2 regions of the Camelimonas sp. ID_303_24 genome follow, and region 1 is predicted to be linked to the other one. Evidence: predicted binding sites of a transcription regulator. Region 1 holds the regulator's gene; the other holds the start of a gene.

Region 1 (8,002 bases):
CGCATGGCGTTGACCGACCGGATCGCCAGCGCATGGGGCGGCCAGGCTGGCGCGGTCGCGGCGGCCCTCGTCACCGGCAAGCGCGGGCAGATCGCGGAGGAGACCAACGCCTGGCTGCGGGCCGCCGGCATCTATCACATCATCTCCATTTCCGGGCTGCACATGGTGTTGGCCGCCGGCATGTTCTTCTGGACGGCGCGCGCGCTTCTGGCGCTCTCGCCGTGGTGCGCGCTGCATCTGCCGGTGCGCAAGATCGCCGCTGTCCTCGCCATGGCCGGAGCGACCGCCTATTGCGTCTTCTCCGGGGCCGATGTCGCGACCGAACGGTCATTGATCATGATCCTCGCCATGCTTGGCGCCATTCTGGTCGACCGGCCGGCGCTCTCCATGCACAATCTGGCCGTGGCGGCGATGATTGTGCTTGTGCGCGAGCCGGAAAGCCTGCTGGGGCCTGGCTTCCAGATGTCGTTCGCGGCCGTGGCCGGGCTGATCGCGCTGGCGGACCGCAGCGCGGTCACGCCAGGGCAGCCGCGCCGGCGTCGCGCCGGGCCTGGTCTGGTCCGCCGGGCGATGGCGCCGCTGGTCGCAGTCGGACTGACGACGCTGGTTTGTGAGCTGGCGACCGGACCATTCAGCGTCTGGCATTTCCAGTCGGTGTATCCGCTGGGGCTGGTCGGCAACGCCATGGCTTTGCCATTTCTGTCGCTGGTGGTGATGCCCGCCGCCGTCGTGGGCGTCGCCCTGACGGCGCTTGGGCTGGACTGGCCGGTCTGGTGGGTCATGGGGGCGGCGACCGAGCCGGTGCTTTACGTCTCCATGCGCATCGCGGCGACGCCCCACGCCGTCGCCGGCGTCGCCGCGCCTGGGCCGGGCGCATTATTGTGCCTGAGCGTAGCCATCATCTGGTTTGTCATCTGGCGCTCGCCCCTGCGCTGGGCGGCCCTTGCGCCGGCGTTCGCCGGTCTGGTTCTGCTCCAGTTCGCCTCAAAGCCGGATGTGCTGGTCGACCGGCAGGGACGCGGAGCGCTGGTGGTGCAGGGCCAGGGGCGCGATTCTGATGGACGGCTGCGCGTCACCCTGCTGGGAACGCCGTCATCGTTCACCGTTGAACAATGGTTGCGCGCCATTGGCGACCAGCGGGCGGCGAGCGATCCTTCCCTGCGGGCTGGCGCGCGCTGCGATCCGTTGGGCTGCACCGCGCTCCGCGATGATGGCGGCGCCATCGCATGGAGCCGGGAGCGACGCGGCCTGTTTGAAGATTGCGCCCGCGCCGATGTCATCGTCTCCCCGCATCGCGCGCCATCGGGATGTCGCGCGGCCGTGGCGCTGGATCGTCAGACACTGGCGCAGCAGGGGGCCGCCAGCATCTATCTGCATGAAGGCGCGGCCACGGTAAGGCGCGTGCGGCAGCCCGGGGAAGGCTGGCCATGGACGCCGGCCCGGCCACCACGATACGAACCGCCCACACACCGGAGTTTCCAGCCAGCCCCGGAGCGGCCGGCGCGGCGAACGCCGGATCAGCATGGCGCGACGACGCCAGAACAAGGCAGGGAGGCAAACGCCGGCGGCGGAACGGACCCCGATGATGACGCGCGTGGCGAAACCGGCGCCGCGCAGCCGGATTGAGCGCCCCGCACGGCACAAGCGAAAACGCCATCAGAACCCGCGAGCCGCGCAACCGTCCGGCGTCATCCAGCAGTTGGGACATGGCCAATCCGCTGAAGCTGGCGACTGCCCTGAAGAGCCTGACCCGGCGCGGTTTCCCAAATGCCGGGGCGGCGCTTCAATAACGCCGCACCAGGCTGACGAGCTTGCCCTGAATTTTCACCCGGCCGGCCGGCAGCACCCGGTTCTCGAACTGCGGATTGGCGGCTTCCAGTTCAACGCTGGGGCCGCGTTTGCGCAGGCGCTTCAGGGTTGCTTCCTCATCATCGATCAGCGCGACGATGATGTCGCCATTATCGGCGGAATCCTGACGGCGGATCACCACGGTGTCGCCTTCCAGAATGCCGGCGTCGATCATCGAATCGCCGCGCACCTCCAGGGCGTAATGGTCACCCGCGCCCAGCAGGCCGACGGGGAGGGGGATGCTCTCGCCCTGATGCTGTATGGCGCTGATGGGCGCGCCGGCGGCGATGCGCCCGATCAGCGGCACCGCGACGACACCCGGGATCTGCCCATCCGTCATCGCGGGGGAAAAGCCTTCGTTGTCCGTGCGTTTCGCCACCGTTGCGGCGCTTTTGCCGCCCGCCACCACGCGCGGCCGGAAACCCGTCTGCGCGGGCTTTCCTCCAGCTCCCTGCTGGATGTCAGGCATGCGCAACACCTCGACGGCGCGCGCCCGGTTGGGTAGCCGGCGAATGAATCCACGCTCCTCAAGCGCCATGATCAGGCGATGGATGCCGGACTTCGATTTGAGATCCAGAGCCTCCTTCATCTCGTCAAACGACGGTGGCACGCCGGTTTCCTGAAGGCGTTGATGGATAAACCGCAAAAGCTCGTGCTGCTTGGCCGTCAACATCGTCTCTCACCCCCAATGACAGAGCAGCCAGCCCCCGCCTTAACGCCAGACGAACGGGCAAAACTGACAGGCCGATTCTGCAACGAAACAAATCATGAACAGTATTGCATGTTCCTGCTGTGTTCCGCAATATGTGATCCGGATGCAAATGGGCCGGGGTGGCAGGCGCTGCGCTGCTGGCAGTGCGGCGGCGCGACCTGGGTTTTCCATGCGCCGGGCGCAGACGCGATCATGGCGAAGCCGCAGTTGACATGGCTATTGGTACTGATCAGTATCTTTATCAAGAATAAGGATATTTCATAAAGTCATGACGCTTGCGCCGGGAGTGAAACATGTCAGCTACGGGCGATAACGCCGCGCATATCGAGATCGATGCGCTGAAGGCGCGTTACCGGGAGGAGCGGGACAGGCGTCTGCGTTCCGACGGGAACCAGCAGTACGCCGCCATGACCGGTGATTTCGCGCATTATCTGGACGATCCCTATGTCGCGCCGGGTTTCACCCGTGAGCCGGTGCGCGAAACCGTTGACGCCGTTGTTATCGGCGGCGGCTTCGGCGGGCTGCTCTCTGGCGCGCGCCTGCGCGAGGCGGGGATCGAATCGTTCCGGATCATCGAGAAGGGCGGCGACTTCGGCGGCACCTGGTACTGGAACCGTTATCCGGGCGCGGCCTGTGATACGGAAAGCTATATTTACCTGCCCTTGCTGGAAGAAACCGGCTACACGCCGCAGCGCAAATATGCCCGCGCGCCGGAAATTCTTGCCCAGGCCCACCGGGTCGCCCGTCATTTCGATCTTTACCCGCACGCCCTGTTCCAGACCGTGGCGACGGAGATGCGCTGGGATGAGGCGGCCGCGCGCTGGCATGTGCGCACTGATCGCGGCGATGAAATTTCCGCCCGCTTCGTCATCCTCGTCGGCGGTCCGCTGGACCGGCCGAAGCTGCCTGGCATTCCGGGCGTGGAGACTTTCAGGGGCCACAGCTTCCACACCAGCCGCTGGGACTACGCTTACACTGGCGGCGATTCGCACGGCAATCTCACCGGCCTTGCCGACAAGCGGGTGGGCATCATCGGCACCGGGGCCACGGCGGTGCAGTGCGTGCCGCATCTTGGCGAATGGTCAAAGGAACTGTTCGTCTTCCAGCGCACGCCGTCGTCCATCGACGTGCGCGATGACCGGCCGACCGACATGGATTGGGCCGGTTCGCTCCAGCCGGGCTGGCAGCGGGAGCGCATGGACAATTTCACCGCCGTTGTCTCGGGCGGAGAGTTCGAGGAGGATCTGGTCAATGACGGCTGGACCGATCTCATCGGCAACATTCTGCTGGCGGCGCGGCGCAAGCAGAAACAGGGCGAGGTTGTCGAAGACCCGGAGAAGCTGATCGAACTGGCTGACTTTCAGAAAATGGAGCGGGTGCGCGCCCGCGTTGATTCCATCGTCAGGGATGCCGCCATCGCCTCGGCGCTGAAGCCCTGGTACAGCCAGTTCTGCAAGCGGCCGTGCTTCCACGATGGCTATCTGCCGACCTTCAACCGCCCCAACGTCCATCTCATCGATACGCAGGGGCGGGGCGTCGAGCGCATCACCGAAACCGGCGTCGTCGTCGACGGCAAATCCTATGAACTGGATTGCCTGATCTACGCCACCGGCTTCGAGGTTGGCACCGACATCACCCGCCGCTTCGGCCTTGAGGTTTACGGCCGGGACGGCCTGACGCTGACCGAGAAATGGCGGGACGGGGCCGAAACCTTCCACGGGCTGTTCTCGCGCGGCTTCCCCAACTGCTTCATCGTCACGCCGATCCAGTCGGGCCAGAGCCCCAATTTCCAGCACATGCTGGATGAGCAGACCCGTCATATCGGCTGGCTGTTGCGGCAGATGCGCGAACGCGGCGCGATCACCGTCGAGGCAACGGCGGCGGCGGAAAAGGCGTGGGTGGATGCCTGCGTCAAGATCGCCCGCGCCCGCGTGCCTTATCTGGAGGAGTGCACGCCGGGCTACTACAACAACGAAGGCAACGTGAACAACATGCGGGTGCTGAAGAACAATCAGTACTGGCGGGGCCCGACGGTGTTCCTTCGCATGTGGGAGACCTGGCGTCAGAAGGGCGACATGGACGGGCTGGAGCTGAGTTACGGCGCCCAGGCTGCGGAATAAGGCGCCGCCGGGTAGAACCCGACCTGGAAGAAACGCGCCCAGGAAGAAACGCGCCCAGGAAGAAACGCCACCGGGCAGAAACGCCACAGGGCAGAGCGCGGCGGCACTGAGGGCGACAGCCGAAAGGCAAGTAAAGGCAGGCGGCGGCAAAAGCCCCGTGCGCATCGCGCCCGGTCATGCGCGGGGCGGCCGCAGTTGCGCCGCGATGCCGGCCTGCGGCTGCGATGATCTGCATGGTTGCCGGGCGCCGCAGCGGCTCCGGCAACTGGCGCGCGCATATATTCACCGTCATGCGCATTCACTGGTATTTCCACATGCCGCAGGTGCTGTATCGTCAGAACCTGCGGATATTTATTTGAAATACTGGTGATTATTATGCGTATGTACCATTTTTCAATGAAGTTATTGCTTGTAGCTGTTGTTGTCCTTGTTGCGCCGCGCGCCGGGCAGGCGGCCTGGAGCCATGACGATCTCGCGGGACGCCTGGCCGCCGGCGAGCTTCCCGGCGTGGTGATGCGCCTTGGCAAATGCGAACGGACTGGTCGCGAGGTCAGCAAAATGTCTGGCGCTGACAAGGCGGCTGGCGCTGGCAAGACGTTTGGCCCGACGGGATTCGCCGTGGTGCGCTTTCAGGCGTGGAATGTCATCGACCGGTGGATCGCCACCTCCGACAGCCATTTGTTCCTGTCATCAAAAACCGGCGCGATGACGCTGCAATATGTGCGCCTGCGCCTGACGCCGGATGGACTGGCGCATGTGTACCTGCGCCAGCTGGACCCGGCGACCATGAAGCCGCTCAGCGACGCCACGGAACTGACCTGCAAGGCCGATGGCGACGGGCTGACATTCGTGGCGCCGCGCGACTGAGACGGTCGGATGGCCTGACCGGGCTGGTTGCATGACTGGACGGCTGCCTGGCTACGGCTCCTGGCTCAGGCGCCGCCATGGCCAGGCCAGCCTCCATTGGGTCAGGCAGCCTGGGGGTCAGGCGGCGGCCAGCAGCGCCTGCGTCGCGGCGGTCACGTCCTCCTGGCGCATCAGGCTTTCGCCCACCAGATAGGCGTTGACCTTGCAGGCGGCGAGGCGGGCGATATCCTGCGGCGTGAAGATGCCGCTTTCTCCCACCAGCACGCGATCGGCCGGCACGCGCGGGGCCAGGCGTTCGGTCACCGTCAGCGACACCTCGAAGGTGCGCAGGTCGCGGTTGTTGACGCCGATCAGCCGCGACGGCAGCTTCAGCGCGCGCTCCAGTTCGTCGCCGTCGTGCACCTCCACCAGCGTGTCCATGCCAAGGCGGGTCGCCGTCCGCGTCAGCTCCAGCGCCAGGGCGTCGTCGACCGAGGCCATGATGACAAGGATGCAGTCAGCGCCCCAGGCCCGGGCTTCGAACACCTGGTAAGGATCGTAGAGGAAATCCTTGCGCAGGGCGGGCAGGGCGCAGGCGGCGCGCGCCGCCTTCAGGAACTCCGGGCTGCCCTGAAACGACGGGGTATCGGTCAGCACCGACAGGCAGGCGGCGCCGCCGGCCTCATAGGCGCGGGCCAGCGCCGGCGGATCGAAATCGGCGCGGATCAGCCCCTTCGACGGGCTGGCCTTCTTGATTTCGGCGATCAGCGCCGGCTGGCCGGCGTCGATTTTCCGCTCCAGCGCGGCCAGAAAGCCGCGCGGCGCCGGGGCGGAGGCGGCCAGTTGCTCGATTTGCGCCTGGGGGATCGCGGCCTTCGCAGCGGCGATCTCCTCCAGCTTGTAAGCGCCGATTCGTTCCAGAACATTGCTCATGCCGTTGCTCCCGCGTGGCTCGCCCGGACCAGCTTTTCCAGCGTCTTGCGCGCCGCGCCGCTGTCGATGGCCTGCGCCGCCATGGCGACGCCGGCGGCCAGATCGTCCGCCTTGCCGGCGACGACCAGCGCCGCGCCGGCATTCATCAGCACGATGTCGCGGTAGGCGCCAGGTTCACCCTGGAGCAGGCGCATGGCGGCGGAGGCGTTATGCTCCGGATCGCCGCCCTTCAGGTCATCGAGGCTGGCCCGCTTCAGGCCAACATCCTCCGGCTGCACGGTGAATGTGCGCACGGCGCCATCTTCCAGCGCCACCACCTGGGTCGGGCCAGTGGTGGTGATCTCGTCCAGCCCATCGGAACCGTGCACCGCCCACACCCGTTCGGCGCCGAGCGTTTGCAGCACCCGCACCATCGGCTCCAGCCACATGGCCGAGAAGGAGCCGAGCAGTTGCCGCTTCACGGAAGCCGGATTCGAGAGCGGCCCCAGAATGTTGAAGATGGTCCGCGCGCCCAGTTCGGTGCGCACCGGCGCCACATGGCGCATCGACGCGTGATGGTTGGGCGCGAACATGAAGCCGATGCCGGCTTCCTGGATGCAGCGGGCGATGTCGGCCGGGCCAAGGTCCAGATTGACGCCAAGCGCCAGCAGCACGTCGGCCGAGCCGGATTTCGACGACGCGGCGCGATTGCCGTGCTTCGCCACCGGCGCGCCGCAGGCGGCGACGACGAAGGCGCTGAGGGTCGAGACATTCCAGGTGCCGACATTGTCGCCGCCGGTGCCGACGATATCAATGGCGCCGGCCGGAGCCTGGACCGCCGTCATGCGGCCGCGCATGGCGCTGACGGCGCCGACGATCTCGTCCAGGCTTTCGCCGCGCACCCGCAGGGCCATCAGGAAGGCGCCAGCCTGGGAGGGCGTCACCTCGCCGGAGAGCAGGTTCTCGAAGGCGGCGCGGGCTTCGTCGCGGGTCAGCGCCGCGCCGGTCGCCACCTTGGCGATGAAGGGTTTGAAAGCATCCATGGCGTCGGTCAGTTTCCAGCGTTTGTGGCGGCGTTCCACGCGGCGGCCAGGTTGAGGAAATTTCGCATCATGGTCGCGCCGTGCTCGGAGAGGATGCTTTCCGGGTGGAACTGCACCCCGTGCACCGGCTGGCTGACATGCGAAAGGGCCATGATCTGGCCGTCGTCGGTCTCGGCGGTGATCGCCAGGTCGGCCGGGCAGGTTTCCCGGTCGACGATCAGCGAATGGTAGCGCGTGGCGTTGAACGGGCCGTCGATCCCTTCAAAGATCGTCTGGCCCGTGTGGCGCACCACGGAGACCTTGCCGTGCATCGGCAGCGGCGCGCGCACCACCTGGCCGCCATAGGCCTGGCCAATGGACTGCAGGCCGAGGCAGACGCCGAACACCGGGATGCGGCCGCCGAGATCGCGGATCACATCGAGGCAGACGCCGGCTTCGTTGGGGGTGCACGGCCCCGGCGACAGCACGATGGCGTCCGGCGCCATGGCGGCGATGTCGGCCGTGGTCAGCGTATCGTTGCG
Region 2 (8,002 bases), on a different contig from region 1:
AGACCGACATGCCGATGGCGACCGCGATGGCGATGAAGCCGCCGGAGGCCGCAATGATGCCCCCCTTCGCAAAGATCGGCGGCGCATAGGCTTCATAGAAATACCACCACCAGAAGATCGCCGGCGGGTAGTAGATCGGCGTCCCGAACAGCTCGAACCAGGGCGGGCCGAGTTGCGGCTGATAGCCGAGGCTCCAGGCGACATACTGCGTCGCGCCCCAGGTGGTGGCGAGGATGATGAGGAAGACGATACTGATCTGTCCCCAGAGGATCTTGGTCGCCGACATTACGATTGTCCTTTCCGGTTGATGTCAGAGGCCGAGGCCGCGCTTGCGGCCGAATTCCCAATCGACGCCGCCATCGTCACGAGCGACGCCTGAGACATGGCGGCCGATCTGCTTTTCGAGGGAGGGTGACCAGGGCACGAGCTGGAAGCCGAGGCCGTCGTCGATCATGGCGAAGCGGCCGGAGGCCAGCGCAAGCCGTTGACGGTAGGCGCCAGCGACATATTCGCCGCTGGCTGCGCGATTGAACGGCAGCCCGGTCTCAAAGGCGAGTTTCTCGCCGAGCGCATCGATCTCGCGCTGGCGCAGGGTGCTGAGGAGGCGACGCGCAAAGACGACGCGGCCGCCCTGGCCTTGCCGCTCGGCCAGACCCTCGCCGATGAGATGCTCGGCACGTTCATCAAGTGCCTGACGGACTTCCGCGCCGAAGCCGCTGTCCGACAGGGCAATGGGTTCGCGTGCAATCGCCTGCCGGTCGAGCCAGGTCGCGCCAGTGGCGCCGACCTGAGCGCCGAGATCGAGATCGGAGCGGACGGCGAGCGCAACACGGCGCTGCCCTTGCGCGTCCTCCCAGGAGCGCAATTCCACGATCGAACCGGGCGGGCTGTCGCCCGTGGCATCGAGGTGCGGCAGCCTGATATGATGGGTGCGGCCGTCGGTACCGTCGACCACGGCATAGGCCGTGCCCTTCAACTCGTCATCGAGGCCGCGTTCGACCAGTCGGCCGACGATGGGAACGTCGAGGCTTTCGCCCGCAAGAACATAGCTGGCCGAGCCGCGTTCGATGCCGCGCTCTGTGAGCGCGCGGTGCATACGCTTGATGATGTCGCCGCGTTCGCCCATCTCGCGCAGCACAGTCTCGGCTTCGGGCCTGATGAACCATTGCGCGTGTCCGATTTGGCCGGCCAATCCGCGGATTTCGAGGGTGCGCAGCCGCCCCACCTTCAGCGCATGGAACTCGTCCGGCTGGCGGTCGGCAGGCGGAGCGAGATCTATAATCCCGGACTTGTGGGCGTCACGGACAAGCTGTCGGTCAAGCTGGGTCCAGCGTTCCGCCTCGACCTGGCGCTCCAGATTGCGGTGGATCTGCAGATCGGTGCGTGGGCCGAGTTCCTGCGTGACGAGATCCTGTGCGCGGGCGCGCATCACCATGCACAGACCGAGGCGGACCGCAAAGCGGGTCTCGTCGTCTGTCGGCTCCAGCGTACAATCCCATCGCGAAGCGTTGACGCAGATCGGACGCACCTCGACACCATGGTCGCGGGCATCCCGGACGATTTGTGCCGGGGCGTAGAAGCCCATGGGTTGGGAGTTCAGAAGAGCGGCGCAGAATGCATCGGGGTGCCAGCATTTCAGCCAGGCGGAGGCATAGGCAACCAAGGCAAAGGAGGCGGCGTGGCTCTCGGGGAAGCCGTAGGAGCCGAAGCCCTCCAGTTGCCGGAAGGTGCGCTCGGCAAATTCCCGATCATAGCCATTGGCCACCATTCCCTCGATCAGCTTGTCGCGGAATTTCGAGACGCCGCCGGTGAATTTGAAAGTGGCCATGCTCTTGCGCAGGAGGTCGGCCTCGCCGGGAGTGAAGCCTGCGCATTCGATGGCCACGCGCATGGCCTGCTCTTGAAAGAGCGGCACGCCGAGGGTTTTGCCGAGCACCTTTTCCAGCTCTGGCGTTGGGTAGTGAACCTCTTCCAGTCCTTCGCGGCGACGGAGATAGGGATGGACCATGTCACCCTGGATCGGCCCCGGTCGAACGATGGCGACCTGCACCACCAGATCGTAATAGGTCCGCGGTTTCAGCCGGGGCAGCATCGACATCTGCGCGCGAGACTCGATCTGAAACGTCCCGAGGGTGTCTGCTTTACGGATCATGGCGTAGGTGCGTGGATCTTCGGCTGGGATGGTCGCCAGATCGACGGCGATCCCCTTGTGTTCGGCGATCAGATCGAGACCCTTGCGCATGCAGGTCAGCATCCCGAGAGCCAAGACATCCACCTTCATGAAGCGCAGGGCGTCAATGTCGTCTTTGTCCCATTCGATGATCTGGCGATCCACCATGGCGGCGGGTTCGATCGGTACGAGATCATCGAGCCGGTCATGGGTCAGGACGAAGCCGCCCGGATGCTGCGACAAATGCCGGGGTGCGCCGCGAAGCTGCGCTGCCAGTTCGAGGGTCAGGCGCAGACGGCGATCCTGCGGATTGAGGTTCAACTCACGGATTTGCTGATCCGATACGCCGGTTTCCGACCAGGCCCAGAGCTGGCCGGAAAGGGTGTGGAGCAGATCCTCAGGAAGGTCCATGGCCTTGCCGACATCGCGCAGCGCGCCCTTGGAACGATAGCGGATGACGGTGGCCGTCAGCGCGGCATGGTCCCGGCCATAATGCTCATAAACCCACTGGATGACCTCTTCGCGGCGTTCATGCTCGAAATCCACATCGATGTCGGGCGGCTCCCTGCGTTCCTCACTGACGAAGCGTTCGAAGAGCAGATCGTTGCGGCCGGGATCGATGGCGGTGATGCCGAGGACATAGCAGACGGCTGAGTTCGCCGCCGAACCGCGTCCCTGACAGAGAATGCCGCGCGAGCGGGCAAACTGGACGATGCTGTTGACGGTCAAAAAATATGGCGCGTAGTCGAGTTTGCCGATCAGGGCCAGTTCGTGGCGCAGCGCCGCCGTCACTTCGTCAGGCACGCCATCGGGATAACGTGTCGCCGCACCCTCCCAGGTTAGTCTGTCCAGTGTCTGTTGCGGCGTCAGGGCCGGATCGTCACGTTCCTCGGGATATTGGTATCGCAGTTCGTCAAGGCTGAAGGTGCAGCGGCGCATGATCTCCACTGTGCGCGCCAGCGCTTCCGGCCAACGCGCGAACAGACGGTGCATCTCGGCGGGCGGTTTCAGGTATCGATCGGCATGGCGTTCCCTCCGATGACCGAGGGCGTCGATCGTAGTGTTGTGGCGGATGGCCGTCACGACGTCCTGTAACATGCGGCGGCCCGGTTCATGGAACAGCACGTCATTGGTCACGACGGTCGGCACTCGCGCCTGTTGCGCCAGCATCAACAGCTCCCACAGCCGCATCTGATCGTTGGGACGGCGGCGCAGCGTGAGCGCCAGATAGGCGCGATCCCCGAAGGTGTCACGCAGTCGTCGCAGCCGCAGGGCGCAGACCGCATCGGCCAGATCGGGCACCAGGACCGCGATCATGCCTTCGCCATAGGCGACCAGATCAGCCCATTCCAGATGGCATCCCCCTTTTCCGGCGCGGCCCTTGCCGAGGGTCAGTAGGCGGCACAGCCGCGACCATGCATCCCGATCGGTGGGATAGACCAGTACCGACATGCCGCAGGCCAAGTCGAGGCGGCAGCCGACGATCAGCCGGACGCCGGTGGCCTTGGCGGCCTCATGGGCGCGGACGATCCCGGCGACCGAATTTCGGTCCACTACGGCGAGCGCCTCGATCCCCATGAGGGCGGCGGTCGCAAACAGCTCGTCGGCCGAGGAGGCGCCGCGCAGGAAGGAATACTGCGACGTCACCTGCAATTCGGCATAGCGCGGCCCATTTCTCGAGGCGTCCGTCATCCGAAGATCCCGTGCATGAACCAGCGATGCGAGCCGGTGGCGGCATCCTCGCCATCGCCGGCGCGAAAGACCCAGAAGCGTTCGCCGGCGTCATCCTCGATGCGGAAGTAGTCGCGCACCGCCGCCAGTTCCGCATCGCGCTTCCACCATTCGCCGAAGACACGTTCAGGTCCGTCAGCCCGGCGCACCCGCCGCCTTACGCCGCGCCAGGAAATCCAGTTTGGCGGATGATCGGGCAGAAGCGCCATGGTCTCGATGGGCTCAGGCTGCATCAGCAGCCGCGATGGGCGGGGCCAATGATCCGGCCAGCCTGCGCCGGTCTCCGCCGCAAGTGCGGGAATGCGGCAGATGGATCGTTCCGGGACGTCGCTGGCGACGGGAGCAAAGCGATAGATTGCCCGCGCGCCGACCCGGTTCGCCAGGACATCGATCAGCCCGGAAAGATCGGGTTCCGGCGTGTCGATAAGTGATGTCGTCGCTTGCCGCGCTTCCAAAGGTTCGACAAGGGTGGCCGCGAGCGACATGATCTCGATGCCGAGGCCGGGATCGATGATTTCTATCTTGTCGCAAAGAAGTCGGGTCAGTCGTTTTGGCTCGCGCACGGGACGGGCAAGCCCGATGCGCACCGTCTCGATGCGGTTGTCGACCCGGTGACAGAGCAGATCGAGGCGCCGCGCCCCAAGGCCACGTTGCTCCAACGTATCGCAGAGGGAGGCGACGAGCTTCCCGATATAGCGCGCGATCGTTTCGACCGCCCCGATGGGTTCAGCAAAGCTGCGCCTGGCTTCGATCATATCCTCGGGACGCACCGGTGTGATCGGCTCGGCGGCCGCGCCGAGCGCCTGATCGAGCCGGCGGCCGAGTTCAGGACCGAACCTGCGCGTGAGTGGCGCGCGAGGCTGGGCGATCAGGTCGGAGATCGCGGCAAAGCCGAGATCACGCAGGCCGGCGGAGATCGAATCCGGGAGGCGAAGTGCCTCAAGGGGCAATGGCGAAATCAGGGCCTCTCCATTGCCGGCACCTCCGATCAGAACCGGATCTGCCCGGTAGCGCGCCAGCGCATGGGCGGCGCCCCAGGTGTCGGCGACGGCGGCTCGGGCGGCCACACCCGAAAGGGTCAGACGCCCGATAAGCGCATCCAGCATGGCGGCTTCGCCGCCGTGGAGATGGTCGGCGCCGGTGGATTCGATGACGATGCCATCGGGTGGATCGACCGCGACGATCGGACTGAAGCGCTGCAAGACCCAGAGGGCGAGACGTTCCAGGCTCTCCGCGTCGGCCTTGGGGTCGGCCGGTTCGATGGCGAGACCCGGCACGAGAGCCTGCGCCTTGGTGACAGGAATCCCGACCCGCAGGCCGAGTGCCTGGGCCGCAGAATCCGCCGCCGTGATAATGCGCCTGTTGCGGTCGCGTCCGACGAGGACCAGAGGCGCTTCAACCGGCAGCGCTGTGTCGCCAGTCTTCCGCCGCAGCCGGTCTGTCGGCCATGTCGGCAGGAAGACCGAGATGACCCGAGCCATCGCACGCCTCCAGTTCTATATTGAGGGATTCCCCGGCGCGGGCGCGGATCAGCTCGATGAGCCAACGTGCGCGTCCGACGCCCGGAACCGGCAAGGGCCGCGACGGCAGCACCGAGACCCGCCACCGCGTCATCGCCGCGCTGGGCTGCCCGAAATCGCTGGCTTCGGCCTGCCGTCGCCAGCGCCGCAGTGCGATGCCTATGGTCCCGCTCTCCTTGGCGGCCAGATGCAGCCGCCGCGAGGCGGTCATCGGCAGACGGGCAATATCGGCGACCACTGCGCCAAGACCGCCATGCCGCAATCCTTCCTCCATGCAGGCCAGAACCGATTTGTCGTCTCCGGCCTCGACATGGATGACGCGATCGGGGGACAGGCCAGCCTGTTCCAGTCCCGGTGCGAACAAATCCTGCTGCGCCACGCACCATAGAACCTTGCCCGGTGTGCGGGCCGCGATCCCGGCTACGAAACAGGCGGCGGCCGCCCCGTCCACGGCGCCATTTCCGCCGCCCGCGACCTCATGCAGGCACCCGAGCGCAAGCCCACCGCCAGGCAATCTCCGATCCAGCGTTGGCACGCCGAAGGGCAGCACCTCCCGCGTGCGCGCGCCATCCCCCTCCAGCTGCGCGATACGCTCACGCAGCGCCAAAAAGGCCGGGTTGACGGGGCGCGTATTCATGCGCGGGGGGTGCTCCGAGGGTTGTCACAGTGGATTCTCGCTGTTATGTTCCTTATTTGTTCTCATTCCAGCCGAGAGTCAATGTGAGTCCGACGAAATGTGAACGACAGGCTCTTCCGGGGCTTTTATTGTAGGCGCACAGTAAAACCGGAGGATCGGGTTTGTGTAACCTCTATAATCTGACGACGAACCAGCAGGCGATCCGGGATTTCGTGGCCGCAACGCATGACAGCCTCGGGAACCTTGAGCCGTTGATCGATGTCTATCCTGATCGTCCGGCGCCGGTTGTGCGCAACCGCGACGGCAGCAGGGAACTGGCCTCCCTGACGTGGGGCATGCCGACACCAGCGGAGCACCTGAAATCACCCGACGCGCCCGACACCGGCGTCACCAATGTCCGCAAGACGTGGATCGGACATTGGCAGCAATGGCTGGGGATCGAGCACCGATGCGTGGTCCCGGCGACGGCCTTTTCGGAATATGGGCAGACGCCTGATCCGGTGACGAAGCGCAAGCCGCTCTGCTGGTTTGCTCTGGACGATAGCGAGCCGCTGTTCTTCTTTGCCGGCATCTGGACGCGGTGGGACGGCGTTCGCGGATCGAACCGAACACCGCGCCCCGGCACACATGATCTGTTCGCCTTCCTGACAACCGATGCGAACGACATTGTTAAGCCGATCCACCCCAAGGCGATGCCAGTGATCCTCACCAGCCCCGAGGAGGTACAGACATGGCTGAACGCTGACTGGAAGGATGCGAAGGCTCTACAGCGCCCGTTGCCGGCCGATTGGTTGAGGATCGTCGAGCGGTCCAGAATGCTCGAGAAGTGACCCGGACGATGGCGGGCGTGGGCGTCCATCAGAGCGACACAGGCGAAGCGGGGGAAAAAATCCGCAAGATCATCCATGTTGATATGGATGCATTTTATGCCTCAGTCGAACAGCGCGATGATCCAAGCTTGCGGGGCAAGCCGGTTGCGGTTGGCGGATCGGCCGCGCGCGGCGTGGTGGCCGCAGCAAGTTATGAAGCGCGCGAATATGGTGTGCGATCGGCGATGCCGTCGGTCACGGCGAAGCGGCGTTGCCCCGATCTGGTTTTCGTGAAGCCCCGCTTCGATGTCTATCGGGCGGTTTCGGCCCAGATCCGGGAGATCTTCGCCGAGCACACCGATCTGATCGAACCGCTGTCCCTCGACGAAGCCTATCTCGACGTAAGCTCCAACAAGCGGGGCATTCCTCTCGCGACCGAAGTGGCGCAGATCATCCGCGACCGCATCAAGGAGGTCACGGGCCTCAACGCTTCGGCGGGCATCAGCTACTGCAAGTTCCTCGCGAAAATGGCGAGCGACCTCAACAAGCCTAATGGCCAGGCGGTCATCACACCCGCGCGCGGCCCGCAATTCGTGGCAGAACTGGCGGTGAACAAGTTTCATGGCGTCGGGCCGGCCACGGCGGCGAAGATGGAGCGCCTCGGCATTCTGACAGGCGCTGATCTCAGGGAGAAATCGCCCGAGTATCTGCGGGAGCATTTCGGGAAGTCGGGCGGATGGTATCACAGCATCTCACGCGGGATCGACCTTCGCCCGGTGGAACCACATCGCGAGCGCAAGTCCATCGGGGCCGAGGATACCTTTACCACGGACATTTTCGATCTCGAACCGGCGAGGAAAGAGATCGACTCGCTATCGGCGAAGGTCTGGCGAAGTTGCGAGGCCAAGGCTCTGACCGGCCGCACCGTGACGCTCAAGGTGAAATACGCTGACTTCCAGCAGATCACCCGCAGCCGGACCATCGAGCGCAGACTGCGCGGAGCGGAGGAACTCACCGCGATCGCGTGGGTGCTTCTGGAGGCGCTGTTCCCGGTCGAAAAGGGGGTGCGGCTTCTTGGCGTTACGCTATCCTCATTGGAGCCGGAAAGAGACGAAGATGTCGTTCGGCAACTTAG

Evidence for each region. The regulator LexA, encoded in region 1, represses DNA repair genes until DNA is damaged. The targets are predictions, from matches to a motif close to TGTTCNNNNTGTGTTCNG.
Region 2: ACERNI_RS00045 (ImuA family protein) is a predicted target of LexA. The motif match lies at 6,105-6,122, and genes of this name have one in related genera.

What each region holds. Positions count from the first base shown of each region.
Region 1 is NZ_JBLLJM010000002.1:456,332-464,333, reverse strand. Features, by position in the region: gene ACERNI_RS02550 (ComEC/Rec2 family competence protein) at 1-1,626, shown strand, start outside; gene lexA (transcriptional repressor LexA) at 1,784-2,521, opposite strand; gene ACERNI_RS02540 (hypothetical protein) at 2,480-2,824, shown strand; gene ACERNI_RS02535 (flavin-containing monooxygenase) at 2,854-4,680, shown strand; gene ACERNI_RS02530 (hypothetical protein) at 5,077-5,547, shown strand; gene trpC (indole-3-glycerol phosphate synthase TrpC) at 5,665-6,459, opposite strand; gene trpD (anthranilate phosphoribosyltransferase) at 6,456-7,481, opposite strand; gene ACERNI_RS02515 (anthranilate synthase component II) at 7,490-8,002, opposite strand, start outside.
Region 2 is NZ_JBLLJM010000001.1:3,377-11,378, reverse strand. Features, by position in the region: partial or broken gene ACERNI_RS00060 (conjugal transfer protein TraG) at 1-286, opposite strand, end outside; gene ACERNI_RS00055 (error-prone DNA polymerase) at 311-3,862, opposite strand; gene ACERNI_RS00050 (Y-family DNA polymerase) at 3,859-5,382, opposite strand; gene ACERNI_RS00045 (ImuA family protein) at 5,297-6,058, opposite strand; gene ACERNI_RS00040 (SOS response-associated peptidase) at 6,220-6,888, shown strand; gene dinB (DNA polymerase IV) at 6,897-8,002, shown strand, end outside.